Regions from separate parts of the Rhizobium beringeri genome, predicted to be linked through region 2. Evidence: predicted binding sites of a transcription regulator. Region 2 holds the regulator's gene; each other region holds the start of a gene.

Region 1 (8,412 bases), on a different contig from region 2:
GCGAGCACCGTCGCGTCATCGATCGTTCCCATGATCGACCGGGGCAGACCATCTATGACTGGCGGCATTATCTGGCGGTGGTGCAGCGAAAGCCCGGCGCTCTTCGCAACGGCGCACCGTTCGCCGAGCTTCCAGACGCATTCCGGACCTTGCAACAATATCTGCTCAAGAAGCCAGGTGGCGACCGCGAGATGGTCGATATCCTGGCACTTGTTCTCCAGCACGACGAACAGGCAGTGCTCTCGGCCGTCGACATGGCGCTGAAGTCCGGCGTTCCGACCAAGACGCATGTGTTGAACCTGCTGCATCGCCTGGTCGACGGCAAATCCTTCACGCCGCCGACCCTCGACGCACCTCAGGCACTGACGCTCACCAATGAGCCCAAGGCCAATGTCGAACGATACGATACCTTGAGAAAGACGGAGGTTCGCCATGCGTCATAATCCGGCAAGCGGCGCGATCGTCATCATGCTACGGCAACTGAAGATGCACGGCATGGCCCACGCCGTCGGTGATCTGACCGAGCAGGGATCGCCGGCGTTTGAGGCTGCCATTCCGATCCTGTCCCAGCTTCTCAAGGCGGAGACTGCGGAACGAGAGGTCCGATCGACCGCATATCAGCTCAAAACCGCACGCTTCCCGGCTTACCGTGATCTGAACGGCTTCGACTTCGCCAGCAGCGAGATCAACGAGGCGCTCGTGCAACAGCTTCATCGCTGCGACTTCCTCGACGACGCCAACAACATCGTTCTGGTCGGCGGTCCCGGCACGGGCAAGACACACATTGCCACCGCGATCGGTGTCCAGGCCATCGAGCATCACCATAAACGGGTCCGGTTCTTCTCAACGGTCGAACTGGTCAACGCTCTCGAGCAAGAGAAGGCGCAGGGTCGGTCTGGGCAGATCGCTAATCGACTCGTCCATTCCGATCTCGTCATTCTCGACGAGCTGGGATACCTGCCGTTCAGCGCCTCAGGCGGTGCATTGCTCTTCCATCTGCTGAGCAAACTCTACGAGCGCACCAGCGTCATCATCACCACCAACCTGAGCTTCAGTGAATGGGCCAGCGTGTTCGGCGACGCCAAGATGACGACCGCGCTGCTCGACCGGCTTACCCACCACTGCCACATCCTGGAAACCGGAAACGACAGCTTCCGCTTCAAGAACAGCTCGGCGCATGAGCCCAAAACAACGAAGGAGAAACGAAGGAACTTGACCACCACGACCAACACAAACGATACCTAAAGGCGGGTCACTTCTCGGTGGAAACGCCGGGTCAGCTCTCAGTGGAAATCAACATACTGGCGCGCAGGTGGCGCGTAAACATGTGCCACCCCCTGCCTTTTCATGCCTCGCTACGCACTTTCGCGCCAGCTAGAACACTCTAATGTTAAAGCGATTGCGCGTACTTAGCGAATTACAGGCGATAGAGGATCTGGTCGTTCCAGAAACGGTCAAGGCTAGATTATCCCCCACGCGCGAAACCTCCCCCTGCCCGTCATCTCCCTGAGCCCAAGCTCGCCGACAATCCGCCGCGCCGCCTGCGGCGTCACATCCAGCGTCTTGGCCACCATCCCGGCCGACACCAACGGCTTTGCCATCACCAGCTCGACCAGCTCCGGCAGTTTCGAAGACGTTCGTCTTCCCGACAATTTACGCTCCATCATTTGCCGGGCCAGTGCCAGCCGGTCATGCTCTTTCATGCCGATCTCGGCGGCCGCCAAAAATCCGTGGGCGATGGCGAGCAGCCGGGTCTCCCGATCACGATTCCGGCGCCGATCGACGGGAATGGTTTTGAGGCCGAGATTGATGGCGGCCAGATTGGCGCCGGTGGTGATGCCGGCCTGCCGCAGGATCGACGCGCAAAGCAGCCGGCCGAGCCAGGGGGCGTGCTGAAGGACAGACAATTCGTTCCAGGCATCGAGGGAGACCACCGCCTGCAGCACCGCCGGAAAATCCTGGACCTGCCGCAAGACGGTACGCCATTCATCCAGCCGCGCGTCTTCGTCCCAGTCGAGATCATAAACCAGCGGATCTTTTTCCGCCGCGCCGGCACGGCCAGGTCGTGTTACGTTTTCGATCGCAGCCTCCGATCGGGCGAGCACCGCATCGATGGCGGCATAGTCGACACCGGGGAGAGTATCGATGTCGTCGACGTCGTCGCCCTCCCCTTCTGGGTCGCTTCCGACCGCGCGCCGAATGGCCTCGGCGGCCGCCCCCTCCCCCGTGTCGGTCGACGTGATCTCCGCGGTCTTTCGCAGCGTCCGAATGCCATCGAGTGACAGTGCCCAACCGGGTAGCTGTGTGGCAATACGCCTGCGGATGCGCAGGACGTCGCGGGCGATTGTCAGCTCATGGGTGGGCGTGCGAATATCCTTCGTGGCGTCGTGGAGGACGAGGTCTTCGAGATGGACGAGTTCACCGTCGATCCACAGCGAGGCGCAGGCATCAGAGAAATGGGATCGTTCGATCCATCCCTGGCCGACCGGTGAGCGAGCGACGCGCTCGTCCAGACGCGTCAGCGCGATACCGGCGTCAAATGCCGGCCGCATCAGTAACTGGAGCAGATCTGGAGGCACGGGGGATTCCGATTTTTTGTGAATCATGATTCACTTCCTTTATGACGAAGCGCCGCCTCCCCATGGTCGAGCATGCTGACACGCTGTCGCTGAAGGCGCTGCGGGAATTGGTGACGGGACTTGTGGCGCGGGCCGATCGGGCAGAAATCCGGATTGAGGCGCTCGAGGCTGACAACCGAAAGCTTCGAGAAGAAAACGATCAGCTGAGGATCGAGAACACGCGGCTGAAGGTCGACAACCAGCTTCTGCGCGATGAGATTGCGCGGCTTAAAAACCTGCCGCCACGCCCACCGTTCAGTCCATCGGGCATGGACCAGGCAACCAGCGACAAGGCGGTTGCCGGCAGCCGAAAGCCTGCGCGGCGTCGCGGGCCGAAGGGCGACACGGGGAGCGCCACGCGCGAAGAGGTGCTGCCTGCCAGAGCCCCACCTGGATCGCGGTTTAAAGGCTACAAGGATTGCGTGGTCCGGGATCTGGTCGTGCGGGCCGAAGTGGTGCGCTATCGCCGCGAATGCTGGCTGACACCGGAAGGACGCACGATCATTGCGCCGCTGCCAGCAGGGATAAAGGGCGGCTACGGCGCCAGTCTGCGTCGCTTCTGCCTGATGCTTCATAGCCATGGACAGGTCACGACGCAGCGATTGACGACCTTGCTGAACGATGTCGGTGTCGAGATTTCCAAACGCCAGGTCATCCGGTTTTTGACAGAGCGGCTGGATGGCTTTCATGCCGAGGATGCCGCCGTGCTGCATGCCGGCCTGGTCTCGGCTCCCTTTGTCACGGTCGACGACACAGGCGCCCGCCATGCCAATCGCAATTTCCATACGACACAGATCGGCGGCGAACATTTCACCGCCTTCCGCACGACGCCGTCGAAGTCGCGGCTGAACTTTCTGGCCCTGCTGCGCGGCAACTATCAGGACTATGTTCTCAACGATGCGGCCTTCACCTTTCTGGAAAACCGTCAGGTGGATCCCGCCCTTCTGGCGCATTTGAAGACATGTGAACCGCGGCGGTTTGCCAATCAGGTTCCGTTTCTCGAGTATCTGGCCGCCAATGGTATCGACATCTTCGACAAAGAAATAATCCGCCCGTTTGCCGAGGCCGGCATCTGGGGCGCCATCCGCCATCATGGTCTGGTCGGCAATGCGATGATCGTGTCCGACGATGCCGGACAATTCCGCGTCGGCACCCATGCGCTGTGCTGGGTCCACGCAGAGCGTTTGCTGCACAAACTGATGCCGGCGACACCCGGCCAAGTACGGCATGTCGAAACCCTGCGGGATCTCATCTGGCGCTTTTACAGGGCCCTGAAAGCCTATCAGCGAAGACCTGATCCGCGTGCAGCCCGGGGCATTCAGGCCCGGTTCGATCGGATTTTTTCCATCCGCACCGGCTATGGCGACCTCGACAAACTGCTGTTTCGACTGGGTCGCCGCAAGGACGAACTGCTGCGGGTTCTGGAGCGGCCTGAAACCCCGCTCCATACCAATGCATCGGAAAGAGATCTGCGCGGACTTGTCATCAAGCGAAAAATCTCCGGCGGCACGGTCAGTCGCAACGGTCGGCAGGCGCGTGACAGCATGCTCGGCCTGATGAAGACCTGCCAAAAGCTCGGCCTGTCGTTCTGGCACTATCTTGGCGATCGGCTGGGGATCGGTGACGAAGATCATCTTATGCCACCCCTCGCCTCGATGGTTGCAGCACGCGCCTGAACGCTCTCGGCCTTCGAGCACCCAGCTTTGCGTCAGACATGCTGATTGTCTCGGCATCGCCACCAAATCAGCCCCGCTTACGCCGCATCAGGGCTGTCATGCTGATTTTCGCGAGATCGTAAACCATTGATTTTATGGTAAATGATTCGCTAAAGAAACTCTATATGGATATTCCGGTTCCTCACATCGTATGATCAATAGTTGCCGAGCTAACCATCGATAAGTACTGGTTATCGATGGTTATACTGGTAAATTCAGCAATTTGTATTTGCTCAGCGTCGATAGGTGACTTAAAGACCAGTAGACATTTCCGCGTCACACGACGCTCGATTCAGGCCACGTGACGCAGAAAACTGTGCGGGAAACAGCTCAGGCTACTATTCCCTAGGGGCCAGTCAGATCCTGAGCAAACGTCAACCACTGACTTCGATGTCGTTATCGTCGCACCAGGTCCTCAAAGCGTCTTCCGTGGCCTTCCTCTCGAATGCGTACCACCGATCGATGGCGTGCCTGTGCTCCAACAGGTCCTTGAAGCGGGCATAGGCACCCTCCCGACTGAAGATCTCCAGAACTTTATCGCTATCGTCGGGCAAGTGGTGGCGAGCGAACTTCAGCACCAACGGCTTGCCAAGATCGAGTTCTTTCTTCTCCGGAATGCGGATGTATTCTTCGCTGTCCTCGATGTCAGGTATTTCTTCAACATCGTCCGCCCAGTCCGAATGCCAGTAGATCTTGCCTGTCTCCTTGCACAGAAAAGCCGTGTTTTCTCCGATTCCGACGGAGCTCACGAATTCGAACGCGTCCAGAAGCTCGCTGAAGTCCACAGTCATTCCCGTCCTGCCGCTCACCAGCCTGTCGTTGCAAGATATAACTCGGTCCCAAATCGGGCGCAAATAAATGTGGGCGCTTCCTGCACTTGCAATGGGAGGCTGCTTGCGCTCACGAGCGACGAAATTGAAATCGGGAGGTAAAGCGACAGCGACGCCGCCGTCCGCCAGGGTCACCTCGGGTGACGGGCGTTTGCGTCGACGTGCCCAGGGATCGGCATTCAAGGTCATCTTCGATCAACGCGATCCTCGAAAGGACGCTACCTCAGATGTGGATTACTTTCCTGTAGATTCCCTCTCAAAACTGCGAGTAGACGATTTAAAATCTTTCGCCTATCGATTGCTTATGAAATCGTCGCTTGAACATATGCCGCTTCGCAAGCAGCGAGAACTCGGCCGGGTTCTCGAAATCCTGCACGAGGAATTCGAGGACGCGTTGAAAGAGGGCACCGCCGATTTCAAGAAGCGCGGCAGGATCCTGAAGATCATCCTGTTCGGCTCCTACGCCAAGGGCGGGTGGGTCGATGAGCCATTCACCATGAAGGGCTATCGCTCGGATTTCGATCTCTTGATCATCGTTAACAATCGCAAGCTCTGCGAGTTCGCCGAATATTGGTACAAGGCCGCCGACCGGCTGATCCACGAAGCGTCGATCGAGACGCCGGTGAGCTTCATCGTACACTCCAGACGTGAGGTGAACACCTACCTCAAGGAAGGGCAGTATTTCTTCTCCGACATCCGCAAGGAAGGTATTGTTCTTTACGAACTGGACGATGAGCCGCTGGCCGAGCCCGAACCACTCACCCTTGAGGATCGGTTGAGGTTAGCGACGGATCACTTTAGGCATAGATATACGACAGCACAAAATCTGAATGCCCTTGCAAAATCTGCGAAGCAGAGCAGCATGATAAACGAGGCGGCATTCTTGATGCATCAATCCCTCGAGCAAGCTTATTCCTGCATTCTGCTCACACTCACCAATTACGGCCCACCATCGCACAACATCAAGTTCCTTCGCTCGCTCGCCGAGGAGCAGGACCGCCGGCTGGCCGAGGCGTTTCCGCGTGATCAGCACCGGGAACGGGCCTGGTTCAACACGTTGAACGAAGCATATGTGAAGGCACGCTATTCAAAGCATTATGAGATTAGCGAGGAGGCTCTCACCTGGCTCGGCGAGCGGACGACCGTGCTGCTTGAATTGGTCAGAGCCGTTTGCTCCGAGCATCTCGAAAAGCTCAAACACGACAGCCACTAGGAGCGGGCGCAACGGGCCGGGCTACTCAATCGCTGCAGTCGTTAGCCCCCAGGATGACCCGGATCGTGACAGGTGGAAGAAACGCGGCTTGATCAGCAAGCTTTAACAATGGCTTCCATCGGCCCGAGCGGACCTACGCCGAGGACCCCGCAAAGCTCGGCCTACGAGCCGGCTTTGCGAGGTGTTGCGGTCATTTCCCTGATGGAGAGATTGCCCGGACTAGAGCCGTATGCCGCCTATTGTGAAACCACCGTCAACGGTTATCTCCTGCCCGGTAACGAAACTGGCGTCGTCTGAAAGCAACCAGTGGCCCCGGCGGCACGGTCGCCATGGAAGCTGGCGAAAGGTGACGATAGGGTCGAAGTCGTTCCGCAAATGTCGATCACCGTCAACAGCGGTCAGGCCGTCCGCATGGCTGCACGCGCTGGCCTCGGAGTAATCATGCAGCCATCTATTCTGCTGCGTTCGGATGTCGAGGCAGGCCTGCTCGTTCAACTCTTTCCAGACTGGCATCTCCGTGAACGGCCGATGTCACTTATCTATCACCGCGACCGCCGCATGACGCCGCGCCTGCGCAGCATCATCTCGTTTGCCATTTCAGAATTCGGCGCGACATCCGAACGGCGGGAAGATCTTCATTCCTAGAGGCTTGGCGCATCTCAGCCGACGGGTGTCGGGTCAGCGCTGCTTTCTCGGGCAAATCGATCGGGCACCGTTTTCCGCATTGACCGAGCGACTATTGCATTGAGCAGACTTCCCTCCTCCGCTCCACGGTGTGCGGCATTTACGTCCGAACGAAGGGCCGACGACAGAGACCAACGCGACGATCGACATACGGGCTGGAACCGAGGCATCGCTTGGAACGTTTAGAGAACGCAGTCAGGAGCCCGCTATGAGTGACAATCCGAAAACCAAGACATCGTCCAACACACAGAAGGACCCTGACGATTGGGTGAGCGGCGACGAACCGATGACCGGCGCGCAGCGGTCCTATCTGAAAACCTTGTCCGAACAGGCGCACAAGCCCGATGCCTATGCCGAGGATCTGACCAAGGCGGAAGCGTCCAAGAGGATCGACGAACTGAAGCAGTCGCTCGATTTGGAATGAGCGGCGGCCTTGCAATAACAACTTTGTTCGGAGCCGAAGGCAGAACTTTTGCGCCCGCAACAGTTTGATCGCGCAGCGGCGGAAGGACGAGACCATGTCAGACCTGCAACTCAACCAACCACGTCCGCATAAGTTTTGGCGCAAAGGACTTGGGCTTTTAGCCTGCGTGCTGATCGCTGCGAGCAACATCGACGGTCCTAGTTCCCGTAGCGGCCCGATGTTAAACGCGGTCGGTGCCGCCGGACCGCTCGCTCTGGTAGCCGCTGGGATTGCATGGAAGCCGTGCCGCACCATCGATTAGGTTGTGCTGCCGATCACGCACCGACTTACTCTAGTTGAGGCGTTGTCGCTGCAAACTAAACCGTCGGATTCAATGCCACAATAGTGGCACGACGATACAATTCGACTAGGCCGCGGAACGTCTCCCTCTGGAACAATTGTAAGCTTCGCGATACATATCCGTCCAATCTGTAGTGCGAAGGTGACAAATGCCAACACCTCATAATCCTCCGGCCGCTTCGTCGGCCGCGACCATATAGAGCGCTACTTCAACCGCTCGATCTTTGCGCATCTCGGCAGTTAGACCATAGATCTGGAACGGCGACGGAAAGTTAAAGTCACGCGTCTATCGCGAGGAGATCTACCGGATTGCCTGTGCGCCGGATTTGTCGTCGCTCACCGTCGCTGAAGCCATACCGAGCTGGCTAACGCCCTCTACGCGGCGGCCCGATAATAGATTTCGGTCACCCGAAACCGACCATCGATGCGTTTGCATTGGACGATGACGTCGATCGCTATCTTCAGCATCTCGCGTATGTCGTTTCGCTCCAGGTCCCGCCCGCCTTCGGATTCCTTCACCAGCAGTGTCAGTTGTTCGAAGGCAAGCCTGGCCGAGTCGGCATGCACGGTGGTGATCGAACCCGGATGA
Region 2 (10,514 bases):
TGACCATGTCGTTGACCGAGAGCTTGTAGGCCGGAGCGTTGTCCTTGCGCGGAGCCGCATCGTTCAGCTGGGCACGCAGCGCCAGCAATGCATCGAGCTCGCAATCGACGCTGACGTAGAAATGCGGGATCGTCTGCTTGGATTCGACCAGGCGCCTGGCGATCGTCTTGCGCATGCCGTCATGCGGAACGAGCTCGTAGGAGCCCGGTTCGAAGAGCTTGAGCACGGCTTCTTCGGACGCGCCTTTCGGCGCGGCGGCCGGAGCCGGAGCTGCGGAGGCTTGCGGAGCGGAAGCAGCAGCGGCAGGGGCTGCGGCCTTGGCGCCACCACCGGCAACGGCGGCTTCGATGTCGCTCTTGACGACGCGGCCGTGCGGGCCGGAGCCTGCGACTGCCGAAAGGTCGATACCGGCTTCCTTGGCCAACCTGCGGGCAAGCGGCGAAGAGAAGGTGCGGCTGCCATCAGATGAAGCCGAGGCGGTTGCGGCAGCGGGCGCGGGCGCCGCAGCCGGAGTAGACTGGGCCGGAGCCGCTGCAGCCTCGGCCTTCGGCGCGGCTGCCCCGTCAGCTTTCGGTGCCGGAGCGGCGGAACCCGCACTGCTTGCGGCAGCAGAGACATCCTCGCCATCGGCGGCGAGAACCGCAATCAGCGCATTGACCTTGACGCCTTCGGTGCCGGCGGCAACGACGAGCTTGGCGACCGTGCCTTCATCGACGGCTTCGACTTCCATCGTCGCCTTGTCGGTCTCGATCTCGGCGATCACATCGCCAGACTTGACCTTGTCGCCTTCCTTGACCAGCCATTTGGAAAGATTGCCTTCCTCCATGGTCGGAGAGAGGGCGGGCATCGTGATATTGATCGGCATCGAAACACCCTCCCCTTATTTGTAGCAAACAGCCTTCACCGCATCGACCACTTCGCCGACGTTCGGAAGGGCGAGCTTTTCGAGATTGGCGGCGTAAGGCATCGGAACGTCCTTGCCTGCGATCGTCAGGATCGGCGCATCGAGATAATCGAAGGCCTGCTGCATGACGCGAGTGGCGATTTCGGTGCCGACGGAGGACTGCGGATAACCTTCCTCGACGGTGACGAGACGGCCGGTCTTCTTCACCGATTCGATGACAGTCGGTAGGTCCATCGGGCGGATGGTGCGAAGGTCGATCAGTTCGACGTCGATGCCGAGCTTTTCGAGTTCGGCGACAGCCTTGGTCGCATAGCTCATGCCGATGCCGAAGGAGACCACGGTGACGTCCTTGCCCGGACGATGGATGCGGGCCTTGCCGATCGGCAGAACGAAATTGTCGAGCTTCGGCACATCGAAGTGCTGGCCGTAGAGAATTTCGTTTTCGAGGAAGATGACCGGGTTCGGATCGCGGATCGCAGCCTTCAGCAGGCCCTTGGCGTCGGATGCCGTATAGGGCATGACGACCTTCAGGCCGGGGATTGCGCTGTACCAGGCTGCATAATCCTGGCTGTGCTGGGCGCCGACGCGAGCCGCAGCACCATTCGGGCCGCGGAAGACGATCGGAGCACCCATCTGGCCGCCGGACATATAGAGCGTCTTGGCGGCGGAGTTGATGATCTGGTCGATCGCCTGCATGGCGAAGTTGAAGGTCATGAATTCGACGATCGGCCGAAGACCGGCCATTGCGGCACCGACGCCGACGCCGGCAAAGCCATGCTCGGTAATCGGTGTATCGACGACGCGGCGGGGGCCGAATTCCTGCAGCAGCCCCTGCGTGACCTTGTAAGCGCCCTGGTATTCGGCGACTTCCTCGCCCATGACGAAGACGTTTTCGTCGGCGCGCATTTCTTCGGCCATGGCGTCGCGGAGCGCTTCGCGCACGGTGGTCGACACCATTTCGGTGCCGGCCGGGATTTCGGGGTCATTCGGAACGACAGCCTTCGGCTCGGCCGGAAGCGGTGCGGAGGCAGAACCGGTGTTGGTCGGCTTCTCTTCCTGGGCAACCGCAGGCGCTGCCGCGGCCGCCGGCTTGGCGGCGGAAATGTCCGAAGCGGATTCGCCGTCCTGCAGCAGCACGGCGATCTTGGTATTGACCTTGACGCCTTCGGTGCCGGCATCGACGAGCAGCTTGCCGATGATCCCTTCATCGACGGCTTCGACTTCCATCGTCGCCTTGTCGGTTTCGATTTCGGCAATCACGTCGCCGGAGGTGACTTTGTCACCTTCCTGCTTCAGCCATTTGGACAGTGTGCCTTCTTCCATGGTCGGAGAGAGGGCGGGCATGAGGATATCGATAGGCATGGGTTCCCTCCCCGATTAGAGCAGAATGTCGGTATAGAGCTCGGATGCATCCGGCTCCGGATCGGCCTGGGCGAAATCGGCGCTGTCGGCGACGATGTCGCGGACATCCTTGTCGATCGCCTTCAGATCGTCTTCGGAAGCCCAGCCCTTTTCGACGAGGCGTGCCTTCACCTGTTCGATCGGGTCATGCTCGGAGCGCATCTTCTGCACTTCGTCCTTGGAGCGATACTTCGCCGGGTCGGACATGGAGTGACCGCGATAACGATAGGTCAGCATTTCGAGAATGATCGGGCCCTTGCCGGAACGGCAATGTTCGAGCGCCTCGTCGGCCGCAGCCTTGACGGCGCGGACGTCCATGCCATCGACCTGAATGCCGGGGATGCCAAAGCCGGATCCGCGAAGCGAGTAGTTCGACTGTGCGGTGGCGCGCGCGGTCGACGTACCCATGGCGTAACGGTTGTTCTCGACGATATAGACGATCGGCAGCTTCCAGAGAGCAGCCATGTTGAAGCTCTCGTAGACCTGGCCCTGGTTGGCAGCGCCGTCGCCGAAATAGGCGATGGAGACATTATCGTTGCCGCGGTAGCGGTTTGCGAAGGCAAGACCCGTTCCAAGCGAGACCTGGGCACCGACGATGCCGTGACCGCCATAGAAATGCTTCTCCTTCGAGAACATGTGCATCGAGCCGCCCTTGCCGTGGGAATAGCCGCTGCGACGCCCGGTCAGTTCCGCCATGACGCCGCGCGCTTCCATGCCGGTTGCCAGCATGTGGCCATGGTCGCGATAGGCGGTGATGACCTGGTCGCCTTCCTTCTGCGCCATCTGCATGCCGACGACGACAGCTTCCTGACCGATGTAGAGGTGACAAAAGCCGCCGATGAAGCCCATGCCGTAAAGCTGACCGGCCTTCTCCTCGAAGCGGCGGATCAGCAGCATCTCGCGATAGGCCTTGAGCTCTTCATTGCGATCGAAGTCGGCTACAGGACCTCCATTCGATGCTTTGGCTGCCGGTTTTGCTGCAGTTTTGCGGCTGGAAACGGTCGCGGTCTTTCGCGGCGCCATTCAACCCTCCCTATGGGTTTGTCGTTTCTTGGTCGCGCGTACCATAGGGAAGAAATATGACCGCAGCAATGCCATAATTGCATGGCTCGTATTCGGCGCTAAATTATTGGAAAAGCTATGAAAATTCCAATTAACCTGTTTCCGGTTAATTGGAATAGTGGTTGAATATGACGATCTCGTCCGCGCGCGACATATTGAGCTGATAACGCGCTTTTTCGTCCAACATATCCTTGTCGAGCGAGCCGTCACTGAGGAGCGCGACCTGATTTTCCAGATGTTCGCGCTTCGCCTTCAAGACTGCAAGCTCTTTTTCACGCGCAACACGCTGATGCTCGAACGACTCCGTTGCGCGCAGGCCGTAATCGCCATGAATGCAATGATAACCGAAATAGGAGAGGAAGGCGACCGTCATGGCCGGAATGACGAAGCGACCGATCTTTCTCTTCTTATGATGCTTTGTCCACATACACGCATGCTCTTGAACGCATTACCAATTCGTTCAATCTAACGCGCAGAGATTAACCGTTCGTTGACTCTAAAAACCGCGCAATAAAAAACCCGCGCCGGCAAGGCGCGGGTCAAACCATTGGAAATCAGATCCGATCAGCCGCGAATGATCGAGCGGCCGGCATACTGGGCCTGCGGGCCGAGGCCCTCTTCGATGCGGATCAGCTGGTTGTACTTGGCAAGACGGTCGGAACGCGACAGCGAGCCGGTCTTGATCTGACCGCAGTTGGTGGCGACCGCGAGATCGGCGATGGTCGAATCTTCGGTCTCTCCGGAGCGGTGGGACATGACGGCGGTGTAAGCCGCCTTGTGCGCCGTGTTGACGGCATCGAGCGTTTCCGTCAGCGAGCCGATCTGGTTGACCTTGACGAGGATCGAGTTGGCGACGCCCATGCGGATGCCGTCGCGAAGACGGGCGGAGTTGGTAACGAAGAGATCGTCGCCGACGAGCTGGGTCTTCTTGCCGGCCAGGTCGGTCAGCGTCTTCCAGCCGTCCCAGTCGTCTTCGGCCATGCCGTCCTCGATCGAGATGATCGGATACTTGGCGGCGAGTTCGGCCAGATATTCGGCCATGGCGCCCGATTCCAGCGTGCGGCCTTCACCTTCGAGAACGTATTTGCCGTCCTTGAAGAATTCGGTTGAGGCGCAGTCGAGGCCGAGGTAGATGTCCTCGCCCGGCTTGTAGCCGGCTTTCTCGATCGACTTGACGATGAAGTCGAGGGCTTCCGAAGCGCTCTTCAGACCCGGTGCGAAACCGCCTTCGTCGCCGACATTGGTGTTATGGCCCTGCGCGGCAAGTTCCTTGCGCAGCGTATGGAAGACTTCCGACCCCATGCGCACGGCTTCGGCGATCGAATCGGCGCCGACCGGCAGGATCATGAACTCCTGGAAATCGATCGGATTGTCGGCATGGGCGCCGCCGTTGATGATGTTCATCATCGGTACCGGCAGCAGGCTGGCGGAAGCGCCGCCGACATAACGGTAGAGCGGCAGGCCGGACGCCTGGGCGGCAGCCTTGGCGACGGCGAGCGACACGCCGAGGATGGCGTTGGCGCCGAGGCGCGACTTGTTCGGCGTGCCGTCCAGCTCGATCATGATGTTGTCGATCTGGATCTGGTTCTCGGCGTCGATGCCACCGATCGCGTCGAAGATCTCGGTGTTGGCGGCTTCCACCGCTTTTTCGACACCCTTGCCCAGGTAGCGCTTGCCGCCGTCGCGCAGCTCGACCGCCTCATGCGCACCCGTCGAGGCGCCCGAGGGAACGGCCGCGCGGCCCATGCTGCCATCTTCGAGATAGACATCGACTTCGACGGTGGGGTTGCCACGGCTATCGAGAATCTCGCGGGCAATGATATCGGTGATTGCAGTCATGGGTTCTTCCTGCTCGGTGGGTGATAAGTCGGTTCGAAACCTGTCTTAGTCGAAGGCGTGCAAATTACAATGCTGCAATTTCCAGCCTTCGAACCAGCGTTCGGATCTCGCCTAAAGCGCGTCGCGATCTTTCAGATTCGCTTGCCACGCTTTAGGTCTTTGGCTTTCCGCATGTCGTTGTCGCAAAACCGCTGCACACTTTTTCGCGACATGCCTATAGCACGATCATGTCAGGCTGTTGAACGTCAAGCCTTGGCGACCGCATCGAAGGCAAGCAGCTTTTCAAGCAGCCGCGGCATGTCCTTGAGATAGACCATGTTGGGGCCGTCCGAAGGTGCATTGTCGGGGTCCTGGTGGGTTTCGACGAAGACGCCGGCAATACCGGCAGCCACTGCTGCGCGCGCCAGTGTTTCCACGAATTCCCGCTGACCGCCGGAGGAATCGCCCTGCCCGCCCGGCTGCGCCACGGAATGGGTGGCATCGAAGATAACGGGCGCGCCCATAGCCGCCATGATCGGCAGCGAACGCATGTCGGAAACCAGCGTATTATAACCGAAGGAGGCGCCGCGCTCGCACAGCAGCACGTTCGGATTGCCGCTGGCATTGAGCTTCCTCAGGACGTTCTTCATGTCCCAGGGAGCGAGGAACTGGCCCTTCTTGACATTGACGACGCGGCCGGTCTTGGCGGCGGCGATGAGAAGGTCGGTCTGTCGGCAAAGGAAGGCCGGGATCTGCAGGACGTCGACGACCTTTGCCACCTCGGCGCATTGCTCGGCGGTATGAACGTCGGTCAGGACAGGAAAGCCGAATTCCTTCTTGAGGTCGGCAAAGACCTCCATGCCCTTTTCGATTCCGATGCCGCGTTCAGCCGAGAGCGAGGTGCGGTTCGCCTTGTCGAAGGAGCTCTTGTAGACGAGGCCGATGCCGAGCTTTCCGCAAAGCTCTTTCAGCGTACCGGCAACCATAAAGGCGTGGTCGCGGCTCTCCATCTGGCAGGGACCGGCAATCAGCGACAGGCGGCCGGTATTGGAAAAGGTGACCTGGCCTTGGCCTTCGCCGATCTTGACTTCGGAATTCGTCTCAGTGCTCATCGTGTCTCCTCGAAGGCGAAGAGCGTGCCCTGCCCGGGCGCGGGCTTCACCAGAATGCGATTGTTCTTGCGCGTGTATGTCACCCCGTTAGCAGCCAAATGCGCTTCTGTCACGGCAAGATCAGCGACAATGAAGAGGATTGCCCGGCCACGCAGGCCGCGATCGGCGGATGAGCCTGCGATCTCGAAATAGGCTTCCAGCCCTTCCGGCGTCATCAGGCTGATTTTCACGTTCGACGCCGCGACATTGACGCCGAAACCGGTTTTCTCGACTGCCGCTTGCGCCACGGCAAGGCCGACGAAGGCGGCGAAAGCGGCGGCATCAGGCGCGCAGAGCGCGATCTCGGCAATGCCGGTGACGCCATTGGCATGCGTTTCCAGCGCGCCGCGGTCGGCCGGCAGCGGATTGACGCGCTCGACGCTGAAAAGGAAGAGATCGGGCGCGCGCAAGTCGCCGGCAAAGGCCAGCTTGAAACCGGCAATGCTCTCGGAACCGTCCGGCATCGTCATCGGCCGGGTGAACTGCAGCATCTCGCCGGCGCTCGATCCGTTGCCGACGAAGTTCTGATGATCGATGCTGGCATCCTTACTACCGAAGGCAAGCCCCGAAAGTCCCTCCTCGCCGCAGCGGAAGCGGAAGGCCCGGTTGCGGGCGGTGAAGACATTGCCTAGGCGCGCCGATGCCTCGCTCTCCTCGACACTCGCAATCCCCAGCGGTTCCAGATAGGTCTTGTCAGCAAAAAAGACGCAGGCGTTTTCCGTTCCGAAGCGATGGCGTGCATCGGCGGCAACGGTGAAGCCGAGCTTGCCGAGCCTCTCGCGCGCCAGATCGATATTGACGACGGGCAGCACGACATGATCCAGCGGGTGCGGTTTGGCGGAATGCTCGTTCATGATATCCCTCCTGGAAACGGCAAGAGATGTGCGACGGCGCGCCCCTCAATGCAAGAGATGTGTCCCAATCCGGCGAATGAAAATAAAAATCTCAACGAGTTGGCACCAAGTTTTACGGAAATTTAGCTACTTGCGGAACACATATGGAACATATAGTGTCTGTTCTGGATTTGTTTCAATCACGAGGTCACAACGTCGATGCTCACGCGCAAACAACAGGAGCTTCTCCTTTTCATTCATGAGCGCATGAAGGAATCCGGCGTTCCGCCATCTTTCGACGAAATGAAGGATGCCCTGGACCTCGCCTCCAAGTCCGGGATTCACCGGCTGATTACGGCGCTCGAGGAACGTGGCTTCATTCGCCGCCTACCGAATCGCGCCCGCGCGCTCGAGGTCATCAAGCTTCCGGAAGCCTACAGCCCCAGCATTCAGCCCCGGCGCGGCTTTTCGCCGAGCGTCATCGAGGGCAGCCTTGGCAAGCCGCAGCCGGTCGCTAATCCTGCTCCCGCAAAACCCGTCGCCGACAACGGCAACTCGGTCTCCGTGCCGGTCATGGGCCGTATCGCCGCCGGCGTTCCGATCTCGGCGATCCAGAACAACACCCACGACATCGTCGTTCCTGCCGACATGCTCGGTTCCGGTGAACATTATGCGCTGGAGGTCAAAGGCGATTCGATGATCGACGCCGGCATTTTCGACGGCGACACCGTGATCATTCGCAACGGCAGCACCGCAAGCCCTGGCGACATCGTCGTTGCTCTCGTCGACGACGAGGAAGCGACACTCAAGCGCTTCCGCCGCAAGGGCGCCTCGATCGCACTGGAAGCGGCCAACCCGGCCTACGAGACCCGGATTTTCGGGCCGGATCGCGTCAAGGTTCAGGGCAAGCTCGTCGGCCTCATTCGCCGCTATCACTGACATCAGGCAGTCCGGATTCGGCAAAACTGTTGCTGCGCCAATCATAGGCGCGATGCCGCATCCACGGCCGCGACAATGCATCGAATGCGGTTGCGACCTCCAGGCCGGCGTCGGCGAAGCGCAACTCGACGGAACCGGTCCTGCGCAGCGTTTCGCCGGTGAAGAGCGTCGCCCCTGAGCGGCAGCTGTTGAAGCGCAGTCGGACCGACGTCACGACGATATCGGCCGCATCGCATGCCGGACCGAGATAGGCGGCGTTATCGATGACAGCAACCACATGACCATTGCCAAGCCTTGATGTGCACCAGGCCTTCTTGACGCAGGAAAAGCGGTTTGCTTCACCACCAGCTGCAGCCGCCCGCATCGCCGACCTTGCTTCGTTCTGCTGATCGCGGGAAAGCCTGACGCGGCGGTCTTCTCCCTCCGGCGGGATAGCAGGACCCTCCAGCATCTTCGGCGGGTGATGCGTCGGCAGGACCAGCGCTCTCTGCCACTGGTCGAAGATGAAATCCGGCGGTCTTTCACGGTTGGACGCCATGGCCGCCGCCTCGACGATTGCGACGAGACCACCATCCTCCGAAATCACCAGATCCGGCGGCCGGGGAGCCGGCAGAAGCAGCAGGATGAGCGTCGAGACCACGATGATCGATGTGCCGATATGGCGCAGCCGGGTGCGGAGCAGCGTCAGCAGCAGAAAGCCTGCGACGGCTATCGCGAAATACCAGGCGGGCAAGCGGCCGATGCCGATATCGCCACCCCAGCCGGACACCGTCTTTGCGACAGCGATCACCAGATCGAGGCCGAATCCGACGACCTTCCAAGGCAAAACGTCCAGACCGAAAGGCATGAGCAGCATCGCCAGCAGGCCAGCCGGCATGATGATGAAGGAGATGATCGGCATCGTCGCGAGGTTTGCCGGCAGGCCGTAGGCGGTCAGGCGATGAAAATGCTCGATGGAAAACAGCGCGGTGGAAAAGCCGCCGATCAGCGAGGTCAGAAAGACGCCGCCGAAGAAACCCGCAACCGTAACGATGGGCCGAAACACCGGCAGCTTCAGGAAGGCGTTTTCGCGGACGCGCCGGTCCTTCCACAGCTGATAGCCCGATACCAGCGCCAAGGTCGCGGCAAAGGACATCTGGAAGCTCGGACCCAAGACCTCGGACGGTGAAATGGCGAGGATGACAAGCGCAGAGAGAGCGACATTGCGCAGGCTGATCGACGGCCGGTCGAAGAAGACGGCAATCAACATGATGGCCATCATGATGAATGCGCGTTCGGCCGAGACCGCAAAGCCGGAAATCAGGAAATAGGCGGTGACGGCGATGAGCGCGCCGGCAGCAGCAATCTTCTTGGTCGGATAGGCCTGGGCGACGCCGGGAAAGAGGCTGAGCAGCATCCGGAAACCGACGAAGAAGATGCCGGCAGACAGTGCCATGTTGAGGCCGGAGATGGCGATGATATGAGCCAGACCGGACTGGCGCAGCGCCTCCGTCGTCTCATTCGAGATTGCGCGCCGCTCGTCCGTCACCAGAGCAGCGGCGAAAGCGCCGGTGTCGCCGGGCAGGATCGACCTTATGCGGTCACCGATACCGCTGCGCAGCCGGTAGAGTCCTTCGAGCAGCGCTTCCGTTGTCGATCTGGCCGCCTGCGGACCTGCCTGCAAATCGACCTTTGTCGGCGCACCGTAGAAGAAGCCGTTGGCGCCGATGCCATCGAAATAAGCACCGAAGGAGAAGTCGTTGAGCTCAGGAAGCGCTGGACCTGCCGGCGGCGTCAGCCGTGCCCTGCCGGTGATAATGTCACCGATCTCGAAGGGCACATCCGCGCCGCGGGCGATCGCGGTTATGCGCCCCGGCGGCCGCTTCACCTCCGGTGCCTCAGTGTCGGTGACGGCAAGAATATAGCGCCACCGCCCGCGACCATCGCCTTCGCGCCGCTCGACACGGCCGGTCACCGTCGTCGTCACGGCGGAATCGAGGATCACGGTCGAGGCCCGCCGGCTCTCGAGCTGCGCAGACACCACGCCGCAGGCCACAAGCGCAAGCGCCAGCAGCGTTGCCCGCAATGCCGCCCGGCTGCGGCTGGCGATGAGAACCGCGACGATCAGCACCAATAGGCAGAGCAGCGATGCTACCAGCGGGAAGTCCGATGCCGCTAGAAACCAGAAGGCTGAGCCGGCGCCGAGGAAGACCGGCGAGAACAGCAGCAGACGGCCGTGGTCCGCCTCTTCGCCCAGTATGCGCATGCCGGCACGCAGTGATTGCGAGGCTGCTGCCGGCAACCGGTGGCGCCACGGTGTCGCCGACTGCGTCCTTGCCGGCCGCGTCACCACGACAGGCGAAGAAAAACCGGCGGAGTCGGCAAGGCCGGCGCCTGCTTCCGGCCGCAATTCGACTGTCGTCAACT
Region 3 (10,514 bases), 1.1 Mb from region 2:
CCGACATTCGATGCGATTTTTCGGGCGTTATCCGAGCTGAACTAGCCGGCCAGGACCTTGGCGCTGTCGATGATCGCGATGCCATGAGCCCGCATTTCCTCGATGGCGGCGGCGACGCCTTCGGGTGTGATGCCGCGGCTTGCATCCTTGATGAAGCGCACGCGGACACCAGGCATCATCTCCAGCGCGTCGAGCGCAGAGAATTTGACGCAATAGTCGGTTGCCAGTCCGCAGACGTCTAGGTCGGTGACACCCTGGTCCTCGAGGAAATCTGAAAGGCCGGTCGAGGCGTCGCGGTCATTGTCGCGGAAGGCCGAATAGCTGTCGATATAGGGATTCTCGCCCTTCTGCTGGATCAGGTCGATCTCTTCGGATTTGAGCTCGGGATGCAGTTCGGCATCAAGCGTACCCTGAATGCAGTGGTCGGGCCACATCATCTGCGGTTTGCCCGACAGTTCCCCCATCTCGAAGGGGGCGGCGCCAGGATGGGCGGAGGCAAAGCTGCCGTGGCCAGGCGGATGCCAGTCCTGCGAGGCGACGATCAAATCGTATTTGCCGCTGTCGATCAGTCTGTTTGCGATGGGAACCACCTTGTCGCCGTCCGGCACCGGCAGATTGCCTCCCGGACAGAAGCCGTTCTGAATATCGACGAGCAGCAGCGCTTTCATCAAGGCCAATCCCTTCGCTTTATTGCAGTGTAAGACGCCAAGCACACTGAATGGATCAACTAGTGGATTTCCAGGCGCGGACGCGCAAGTGTTAATTCTGGCACTAGCGGTAGTAAGTCGTCGAAACAGAATGCTCTAATGCAATCATTGCGATAGCTGGCGGCGGTTCTCGTGTTGAAATGGAACGGAGGGAAGGGACGGCTCGTGCATGATTTCCGGATCGCAGACACGGCCCGCGACGGTGGCAATTACCGGCAAATCGATCTGCCTGCGTAGGACGCTTTCGTGCGGCATCATGGATCGAGGCTCCCCCGGCAGAGCCCGGATCTCGGCCAGCTAGACCGCCGCCACGTCGTCGGCTGCGGAATCACCTGCTGCGGCGGAAGCGCCGTAGGTATTGCGGTAGGCCTGAAGGGCCGTCTGCATATCGCTCAGCACCTTGGTGAGGAGCGGATCGCTATCACCTGAAGTCTTGATGCTGTTCGGATCGGCGGCGAGGAATTCGGACTCGGTCAACTTGCCGTCGCCATTCGTATCCATCGCTGCGAAGACGCCCTTGGAATCGTCGTCGCTCTGATCGCTGCCGTCGCCCTGATCGTCGCTGCTGTCAGTCTTCTGCATGGACAGCATCAGCGACAGGATATCGGCGGTGATCTTCTTGACGATATCGGTGCTGCTGTCGCTGTCGGTCGACGTCGTGCCCGATGTCGAGGACTGCGAGGCGGCGGCCAACTCGTCCGCCGAAATGACACCGTCGCCATTCTTGTCGAGGCTGGAAAGCGGAGACTGGTACTGGGTCACTGTACTGCCGAGAGATGAAACACTAGTCACTTGAACCTCCTTTGAAAAGTTCGTCGTGAAGCCTGCCTTTCATGGGCGGGCAGCCTTGGGCTAAGCTGATTTGCGCAAAGCGTCAAAGCGACGTTTTGACAGGGTAGAAGTGCGATTGACGGCGCGGGGCGACGCACGTTAACCTTTCGGTTACCAAAACTGTTTCATTGGAATTATTGGCTTTTTTTGGCGACCGGTGGATTCCGGCGAGCGGAAGCACATGCCTGCGATAGCAGGGGATCGCGCCGGCGCGGCTTGCGGAAGGGCGATGGGCGATATACCTGCTCTCCGCCGCTGCGGCATTTCGTCCGCCTTCCCGAAGCGCTATGCTAGGTCGATCTTGCTCCCTGCCGCGATTTCTGCCTTTCTTGCCTCAGCAGCAAGCCGGAACCGACGCCATGTCCGAGCCCGATCCAGACGAGAAAATTGATGCGACGTTCCGCAACGGGTCGCTGACGGCGGCCGGTATCATCCTCGGTTTCTCGCTCAATTTCATCAGTGTCTGGGTCTCCAACCCCAATGACTGGAGCCGCATCGATATTCCGCCGATGCTGTTCCTGACCGTGGGCATCGCCGTCCAGGTGAAAGTCTTTGCCGATCTGCTGGCGCGGGACTCCCTGTTTGCCACCAAATATGACCGATCTCGCCGGCTCTTCCTGATCGGATTGGGAATCGTCGCCACTGGAATCGGCATTGCCCTGATCAACGATATTCTCGGGCTCGGAAGGATGCGGATGCTCGGGTGAAGGTTTTCGCGCCGTGTTGATGCGAGGTCACACGCGCTCGACGAACCCGTCCAAGACCCGCTTCTGTCCGGCCCGGTCGAACTCGATCGTCAGCTTGTTGCCTTCGATGCCGGTGATGTTGCCGTTGCCGAATTTCAGGTGGAACACGCGGTCGCCGAGCGTGAACCTCGACGGTTCCGATGAGGTCGATTTCGCCACCAGCTCGCCTTCGATCGTGCGCCCCTTGGGGCCGCTTTCGCCGTAGCCGATACGTTCGACGGCGTGGCCGGAGCGGGTGCCCCAATTGTCGCGTGTGGCATCGGTCTTGTTGGCCTGGGCGCGTTTCCAGCCGGGAGTGGAATAGGAGTTGGCGAAGGGTTCGGCCTTGTCGAAGCGGGACTGGCCGTAGCCGCCGCGGCCGTACCCGCCGTAGCTCTGCTCCATTTCGGCGACCTCGACATGGGTGACTGGCAGTTCGTCGAGGAAACGCGAGGGCAGGGTCGATTGCCAGAGACCATGGATGCGGCGGTTGGAGACGAACCAGATGTGGCAGCGGTGCTTGGCGCGGGTGATGCCGACATAGGCGAGGCGGCGTTCCTCCTCCAAGCCGGCGCGGCCACTCTCATCCAGCGAGCGCTGGTGCGGGAAGAGGCCTTCCTCCCAGCCGGGCAGGAAGACGGTGTCGAATTCCAGGCCCTTGGCCGAATGCAGCGTCATGATCGACACGGCGTCGAGGTTCTCGTTGGTCTCGGCATCCATCACCAGCGAGACGTGTTCGAGGAAGCCGCGCATCGACTCGAAGCTTTCCATCGAGCGGATCAGTTCCTTGAGGTTTTCAAGGCGGCCGGGGGCTTCGGCGCTCTTGTCGTTCTTCCACATGTCGGTATAGCCGGACTCTTCGAGGATCTGCTCGGCAAGTTCGGTATGCGGCGTGTTTTCAAGCAGTTCCTGCCATCGGCGGAAAGATTGAATCACGTCGAAGAGCGCCTTTCGCGCCTTCGGCTTCAGCTCGTCCGTCTCGATGATGTCGGCCGCCGCCGCAAGCATTGGTATATCGCGGGCGCGGGCATAGTCGTGCAGCGCACGTACCGTCGTGTCGCCGAGGCCGCGCTTCGGCGTGTTGATGATGCGTTCGAAGGCGAGGTCGTCGGAGGCTTGAGCGACCAGGCGAAAATAGGCCATGGCATCGCGGATTTCCAGGCGCTCGTAGAAGCGCGGGCCGCCGATGACACGGTAATTGAGGCCGAGGGTGACGAAGCGGTCTTCGAATTCGCGCATCTGGAAGGAAGCGCGCACGAGGATCGCCATGTCGTTCAGCAGATGCTTGCCGCGCTGGAGCTGCTCGATCTCCTCGCCGATGGCGCGGGCTTCCTCCTCCGAATCCCAGGAGGCGTGGACCTGCACCTTGGCGTCGTCGGGATCGGAGCGGTCGGTGAACAGCGTCTTGCCGAGGCGGCCCTCATTATGGGCGATCAGATGGGCAGCGGCGCCGAGAATATGTTCGGTCGAACGGTAGTTGCGCTCAAGCTTGATGACCTTGGCGCCGGGGAAATCCTTTTCGAAGCGCAGGATATTGTCGACCTCCGCGCCGCGCCAGCCATAGATCGACTGATCGTCGTCGCCGACGCAGCAGACGTTCTGCGGTTCGCCCTTGGGGCGTTGGGCGAGAAGCCTGAGCCACATGTACTGGGCGGTGTTGGTATCCTGATACTCGTCGACGAGGATATAGCGGAAGCGGCCGTGATATTCCTTCAAGAGATCCGGGTTCTTGCGGAAGATCGCGATCGGATGCATCAGCAGGTCGCCGAAGTCGCAGGCGTTCAGCGTCGTCAGGCGCGCCTGATAGGCAAAATAGAGATCGCGGCCGCGGCCATTGGCAAAGGCGCGGGCGTCGCCCTCGGGGATATCGGCGGGGCCGAGACCCTTGTTCTTCCAGGTGTCGATCATGCCGGCGAACTGCTTGGCCGGCCAGCGCTTGTCGTCGAGGCCTTCGGCCTGGATCAACTGCTTGATCAGGCGGACGACGTCGTCGGTATCGAGAATGGTGAAATCGGAGCGCAGGCCGACGAGCTCGCCGTGGCGGCGTAGAAGTTTGACGCCGATCGAATGGAAAGTGCCGAGCCAGGGCATGCCTTCGACGGCGCCACCGACGAGCAGCGCGATGCGCTCCTTCATCTCGCGGGCCGCCTTGTTGGTGAAGGTGACGGCGAGGATCTGCGAGGGGAAGGCACGGCCGGTGTTGAGGATATGGGCAATGCGGGTCGTCAGTACACGCGTCTTGCCGGTGCCGGCGCCGGCGAGCACGAGGACGGGGCCCTCCAACGTTTCAACGGCTTCGGTCTGTTCGGGGTTCAGCCCGGCGAGGTAATCCCGCTTGCCGCCGTCACGAGCCGCCATGGCGCGCGCCGCGATGCCGCCACCGGCGACGGGCGCCCTTTCGGCGGGTGCGGCAGGCGGCTGCGGCTTGCGCGCCATCTCGCCCGGCTCTTCGTCGAAGAAGGGCATATCGTCGAAACTATTGCTCATGGCGCGTAATGTAGTGATTCGGGAGGGAAAGACCAGAAAAGATGTTCTGCTTTCATTCCCGAGCCGCCGCTATCCCGGGCGGTAGGTTGCGGGCAGCAATGCCGCCGCAGAGCGCGGCTATGGTCGTCACGCGGGCGAGCGGGGCTAAAATTTCGGAACGCGGCCTGTCGGAACCGGCGCCGGTGGGGCGTCCTTGGGTCATCGGACAGCAGTCCGGATCAACACCGTCAACAAGGAGCCGTTTCATGCCGAAGGTCGTTTCAAATCTCTGGTTCGCCGAGGAAGCACGCGAAGCCGTCGAATTCTATGTGTCTGTTATCCCGGACTCCAGGATTGGCCGCACCACCATTTTGCCGGCGGAAACGCCGAGCGGGCCTCCCGGCAGTGTCGAACTGATCGAGTTCACGCTCGCCGACCAGGCCTTCCTGGCGATGAAGGCCGGCCCGCTCGATAGCTTCAACCATTCCTTCTCGATCGCGATTCTCGTGGAAAGCCAGGCCGAGCTCGATCGGATATGGGAGGCATTCCTCGCCAATGGCGGCACGCCGGAGGCCTGCGGCTGGCTGAAGGACCGCTGGGGTCTCTCCTGGCAGATCGTGCCGCGCATGCTGTCCGAAATGATCGCCGACAGGAACCGCGAGCGGGCCAGGCGCGTAACCGAAGTGATGCTTGGCATGGTCAAGATCGATGTCGCCGCGCTGGAGAAGGCATTCAACGGCTGAGTCGCGCCGGTAGCGCATGATCACGATGACGGGCGCATAGTCGCGATGCGTCCGTTTCCATCATGTCTGGAGCGGATCGGCACACGCTGTCCTGCATCGACTTTGCGCAGATTGGCTGCCAATCGTCGATTTCTCCAGTGCTCGAATCACGGGCGACATTGCACACCTTTTTCATCTTTCTGTCACGTCGCGAAATGTGCTGATACCGCGATGGCCCCCTTCTCAACTACAATAAGGAACAGTTTCGCAGAGTAAAAAAATAACCGGTGCATGCACGTTTTTGTGCATTGCCAGAAACAGCCGGTGAGCGTGGAATATACCTGCGAAACTATTGATTCTTAGGAATGTCGTGTCCATCTCCTTGGTATGACGACCTAGAGCCTGTGGCATTAACCTTGAATGGAGGGCCCATGCTGAGTGAATCCGTATTTGATGCGTTCACCCGCACCTATGATGCGCGTCGCGAAACCGATATGTCGATCGCGGAGTATCTCGACCTTTGCAAAAAGGAACCGCTTGCCTATGCCAATGCGACCGAGCGCCTGCTCGCCGCGATAGGCGAACCGCAGATGGTCGACACCGCCAGGGACACGCGCCTCGGTCGGATATTCATGAACCGGACCATCCGGATCTATCCGGCCTTTGTCGGCTTCCACGGCATGGAAGAGACAATCGAACGCATCGTTTCCTTCTTCCGGCACGCGGCGCAGGGGCTCGAGGAGCGCAAGCAGATCCTCTATCTGCTCGGCCCGGTCGGCGGCGGCAAGTCATCGCTGGCGGAGCGGCTGAAGCTACTGATGGAGCTTCATCCGATCTACGTGCTGAAGGCGGGTGACGAGATCAGCCCCGTTTTCGAAAGTCCGCTCAACCTGTTCGACCCGGACACGATGGGATCGCTCCTGCAGGAGCAATACGGCATTCCCCTGCGACGCCTGAGCGGATTGATGAGCCCGTGGTGCCTGAAGCGGCTCGATGATTTCGGGGGCGATATTTCCCGCTTCCGCGTCGTCAGGGTACAGCCTTCGCGGTTGCGCCAGATCGCCATCGCCAAGACCGAGCCTGGAGACGAGAACAATCAGGATATCTCGTCGCTGGTCGGCAAGGTCGATATTCGCAAGCTGGAGACCTATTCCCAGAACGATCCCGATGCCTACAGCTATTCGGGCGGCCTCAACCGCGCCAATCAGGGCGTGCTCGAGTTCGTCGAGATGTTCAAGGCGCCGATCAAGATGCTGCATCCGCTGCTGACGGCGACGCAGGAGGGGAACTATATCGGCTCCGAGAATATTGGCGCCATACCCTTCTCCGGTATCGTCCTTGCGCATTCGAACGAAGCGGAATGGCAAACCTTCAAGGCCAACAAGAACAACGAGGCCTTCATCGACCGTATTTGCGTGATCAAGGTGCCCTATTGCCTGCGCGTCACGGAGGAACAGAAGATCTACGAAAAGCTGATCGAGGGATCGGAACTGGCCGATGCGCCATGCGCCCCCGCGACGCTCGAAATGCTGGCCCGCTTCTCCGTGCTTTCGCGTCTGCGCAAACATGAGAATTCGACGTACTTCTCGAAGATGCGTACCTATGACGGCGAGAGCCTGAAGGAGACGGATCCGCGCGCCCGCAGTGTCCAGGAATATCGGGATGCCGCCGGCATCGACGAAGGCATGGACGGCATATCGACCCGCTTCGCCTTCAAGGTGCTCGCCTCCACCTTCAATCACGACACCACGGATATCGGCGCCGATCCGGTTCATCTGATGTATGTGCTGGAGCAGTCGATCCGTCGAGAGCAGTTTTCCGACGATGTCGAGAAGCGATATCTGGAGTTCATCAAGGCCGATCTTGCACCACGTTACGCAGAGTTCATTGGCAATGAGATTCAGAAGGCCTATCTTGAGTCCTATGCGGATTACGGACAGAATCTGTTCGACCGCTACGTGGATTATGCCGATGCCTGGATCGAAGACGTGGACTTCAAGGATCCCGATACCGGCCAGCTTCTCGATCGCGAGCTCCTCAACCAGGAACTGACGAAAATCGAAAAGCCGGCGGGAATCGCCAATCCGAAGGATTTCCGCAACGAAATCGTCAAGTTCTGCTTGAGATCGCGGGCAGCCAACGGCGGAAAGAATCCGTCATGGACGAGCTACGAGAAGATCCGGGAAGTCATCGAGAAGCGAATGTTCTCGCAGGTCGAGGATCTTTTGCCGGTCATTTCCTTTGGTTCGAAGAAGGATTCGGAAACAGAAAAGAAACACAGCGAGTTTGTCTCGCGCATGGCTGCGCGGGGCTACACGGAGAGGCAGGTTCGGCGCCTCGTCGAATGGTACATGCGCGTCAAACAGGCAAGTTAATGTGGAGCCAATATGCACATTGTCGACCGTCGGCTAAATCCGCGCGGTAAAAGTCTGGAAAATCGGCAACGGTTTCTTCGGCGCATGAAAGGCGCCGTGCAGCAGGCGGTAAAACGTTCTCTGCAAAACCGGAACATTCGCGATGTGCTCGACGGCGGGGAAATCAGCCTGCCGATCGATGGAATGGCCGAACCGAGCTTGCGAAGGGGCGACGGCGGCATCCGCGATCACATCCTGCCGGGAAACAGGGCCTTCGTCGAAGGCGACATTCTTCCGCGTCCGCCGGGGAGCCGGGGCGGAAAACCCAAGAATGCGGGCGAAGGCGACGGCGAAGACGGCTTCCGTTTTGTGCTGACGCGCGAGGAATTCCTCGATGTGTTCCTGGACGATCTGGAACTGCCCGACCTTGCCAAGCGGCGTCTGGCCGAAACTGAGGAGGAAACTCCCTTCCGTGCCGGCTATTCCGTGTCGGGATCGCCATCCAACATCGCCGTCGGTCGTACGACGAGGCTCGCGATGATGCGCCGTGTCGCGCTTGGCCGCCCGCGTCGCGAAGAGATCGAGGCCCTGCAGCGCCAGATCGAGGAATGCGAGGACGACGAGGCCCGTCTGGCGCTTGAGGCAAAACTCAAATCCCTGACGGAAAAAAGCCGGCGCATTCCCTATATCGATCCGCTTGACGTGCGGTATCGCCGCTTCGAAAACGAGCCGAAGCCTGTGGCGAAGGCGGTGATGTTCTGCTTGATGGACGTCTCCGGTTCCATGTCGGAACACATGAAGGACCTGGCGAAGCGGTTCTACCTGCTGCTCTACCTCTTCCTGTCGAAGCGCTACAAGAAAGTGGAGATCGTCTTCATCCGCCATACCGACAAAGCCGAGGAAGTCGACGAGGAAACCTTCTTCTATGGTCCGGCGACGGGCGGCACGCTGGTCTCCAGCGCCCTTGCGGCAATGCGGGCGATCATCGCGGCGCGTTTCGATCCGGCAGAATGGAATATCTATGGTGCTCAGGCTTCGGACGGCGACAACGCCCATTCCGACGGAAACCTGAGCGGGCAACTGCTGCGCGAGATTTTGCCGCTGTGCCAGTATTTCGCCTATATCGAGGTCGGCGAGGAAGGCGGCGACTCCTCAATATCCCGCTCACCACTTTGGATGCTTTATGACGGGATCCGTTCCGAGCTTCAGCCGCTTTCGATGCGCAAGGTCTGCCGGCGAAACGAAATTTTCCCTGTTTTCCATGATCTCTTCCAGAAACGTGACGCACAGTCGAAGGTGACGCCATGACCACGACGATGAGACCAAGAGAGCGGCTTTTGTTCGAGGGTGCCGACTGGGACTTTTCAACACTCCAGCGCATCCACGACGCCTGCGAGGACATTGCACTTAACGAACTCGGCCTCGACGTCTACCCGAACCAGATCGAAGTCATCACCTCGGAGCAGATGCTGGATGCCTATTCCTCGACCGGCATGCCTCTGTTTTACCGTCATTGGTCTTTCGGCAAACACTTCGCGCATCACGAAACCTTCTACCGCCGCGGGATGCGCGACCTTGCCTATGAGATCGTCATCAACAGCTCTCCGTGTATCTCCTACCTGATGGAAGAGAACACGGCGACGATGCAGACGCTCGTCACCGCGCATGCGGCCTTCGGCCACAACCACTTCTTCAAGAACAACTACCTCTTCAAGCTCTGGACCGATGCGGAGGGCATCCTCGATTACCTCGATTTCGCCAAGGGGTATATCACCCGCTGTGAGGAGCGTTACGGCGAGACGGCCGTCGAGCGCACACTCGACGCAGCCCATGCGTTGATGTCGCACGGGGTACATCGATACGCGGGCAAGACCACGATCGATCTTCGCCAGGAGGAGAAGCGGCAGCAGGAGCGCCGCGCCCACGAGGAGCAGATGTTCAACGACCTATGGCGCACGGTTCCGGTCGGCAAGGCCCGCAAGGCGGGTGACATCGGCCTGGAAAAGCGCCGCGCCGCCCTCGGTCTTCCGCAGGACAACATCCTTTACTTTCTTGAAAAATCGGCGCCGCGGCTGCAGCCGTGGCAGCGCGAGATCCTTCGCATCGTCCGCCACGTCGCGCAATATTTCCATCCCCAGCGGCAGACCAAGGTAATGAACGAGGGAACCGCCACTTTCGTCCACTACCAGATCATGAACCGGCTTCACGAGCGGGGGCAGATCAGCGACGGAAACTTCCTCGAATTCCTGAAGTCGCACGCTAACGTCGTGTTTCAGCCGAGCTACGACGATCGGCGGTTCTCGGGTTTCAACCCCTATGCGCTTGGTTTTGCGATGATGCAGGATATCGAGAGGATCGTCACGACGCCGACGGAAGAGGACCGCACATGGTTTTCCGATATCGCTGGACGAGGCGATGCGATGGCGGTCTTGCGCGATATCTGGGCCAATTACCGGGACGAGAGCTTCATCAGCCAGTTCCTGAGCCCGAACCTTATCCGGCAGCTGCGGCTGTTCCATCTCTACGACGATCCTGAACAGACCGAGGGGGTGCTGGTTTCGGCGATCCATAATGAGCGTGGATACTTGCGCATCCGCCGCCAGCTCTCCCGCGAATATGATATCGGCTGGACCGATCCCGCAATCGATATCGTCGATGTCGATCTCGCCGGCGACCGCCGGCTGTTGCTGCAACACATCATGATGAATG

Evidence for each region. Region 2 encodes LexA, which represses DNA repair genes until DNA is damaged. Its sites were predicted from a motif close to TGTTCNNNNTGTGTTCNG; they were not measured.
Region 1: a site for LexA is predicted at 7,235-7,252, ahead of ELH03_RS23695 (DUF3072 domain-containing protein). Genes of this name have one in related genera too.
Region 3: a site for LexA is predicted at 4,793-4,810, ahead of ELH03_RS14095 (ATP-dependent helicase). Genes of this name have one in related genera too.

What each region holds. Positions count from the first base shown of each region.
Region 1 covers NZ_SILG01000002.1:494-8,905, forward strand. The annotation lists partial or broken gene ELH03_RS23655 (Mu transposase domain-containing protein) at 1-443, shown strand, start outside; gene istB (IS21-like element helper ATPase IstB) at 433-1,245, shown strand; gene ELH03_RS23665 (RHE_PE00001 family protein) at 1,461-2,606, opposite strand; gene ELH03_RS23670 (IS66 family transposase) at 2,621-4,294, shown strand; gene ELH03_RS23675 (UPF0158 family protein) at 4,708-5,124, opposite strand; gene ELH03_RS23680 (nucleotidyltransferase and HEPN domain-containing protein) at 5,468-6,376, shown strand; partial or broken gene ELH03_RS38015 (SDR family oxidoreductase) at 6,596-6,682, opposite strand; gene ELH03_RS23690 (LysR substrate-binding domain-containing protein) at 6,752-7,021, shown strand; gene ELH03_RS23695 (DUF3072 domain-containing protein) at 7,269-7,484, shown strand; gene virB11 (P-type DNA transfer ATPase VirB11) at 8,199-8,412, opposite strand, start outside.
Region 2 covers NZ_SILG01000001.1:1,698,931-1,709,444, reverse strand. The annotation lists gene ELH03_RS08755 (pyruvate dehydrogenase complex dihydrolipoamide acetyltransferase) at 1-865, opposite strand, end outside; gene ELH03_RS08750 (pyruvate dehydrogenase complex E1 component subunit beta) at 881-2,266, opposite strand; gene pdhA (pyruvate dehydrogenase (acetyl-transferring) E1 component subunit alpha) at 2,282-3,328, opposite strand; gene ELH03_RS08740 (FtsB family cell division protein) at 3,474-3,794, opposite strand; gene eno (phosphopyruvate hydratase) at 3,932-5,206, opposite strand; gene kdsA (3-deoxy-8-phosphooctulonate synthase) at 5,452-6,297, opposite strand; gene ELH03_RS08725 (VOC family protein) at 6,294-7,190, opposite strand; gene lexA (transcriptional repressor LexA) at 7,389-8,108, shown strand; gene ELH03_RS08715 (ComEC/Rec2 family competence protein) at 8,089-10,514, opposite strand, start outside.
Region 3 covers NZ_SILG01000001.1:2,771,356-2,781,869, reverse strand. The annotation lists gene pncA (bifunctional nicotinamidase/pyrazinamidase) at 42-668, opposite strand; gene ELH03_RS14105 (EF-hand domain-containing protein) at 1,005-1,499, opposite strand; gene ELH03_RS14100 (hypothetical protein) at 1,898-2,245, shown strand; gene ELH03_RS14095 (ATP-dependent helicase) at 2,273-4,750, opposite strand; gene ELH03_RS14090 (VOC family protein) at 4,996-5,472, shown strand; gene ELH03_RS14085 (PrkA family serine protein kinase) at 5,883-7,826, shown strand; gene ELH03_RS14080 (YeaH/YhbH family protein) at 7,839-9,113, shown strand; gene ELH03_RS14075 (SpoVR family protein) at 9,110-10,514, shown strand, end outside.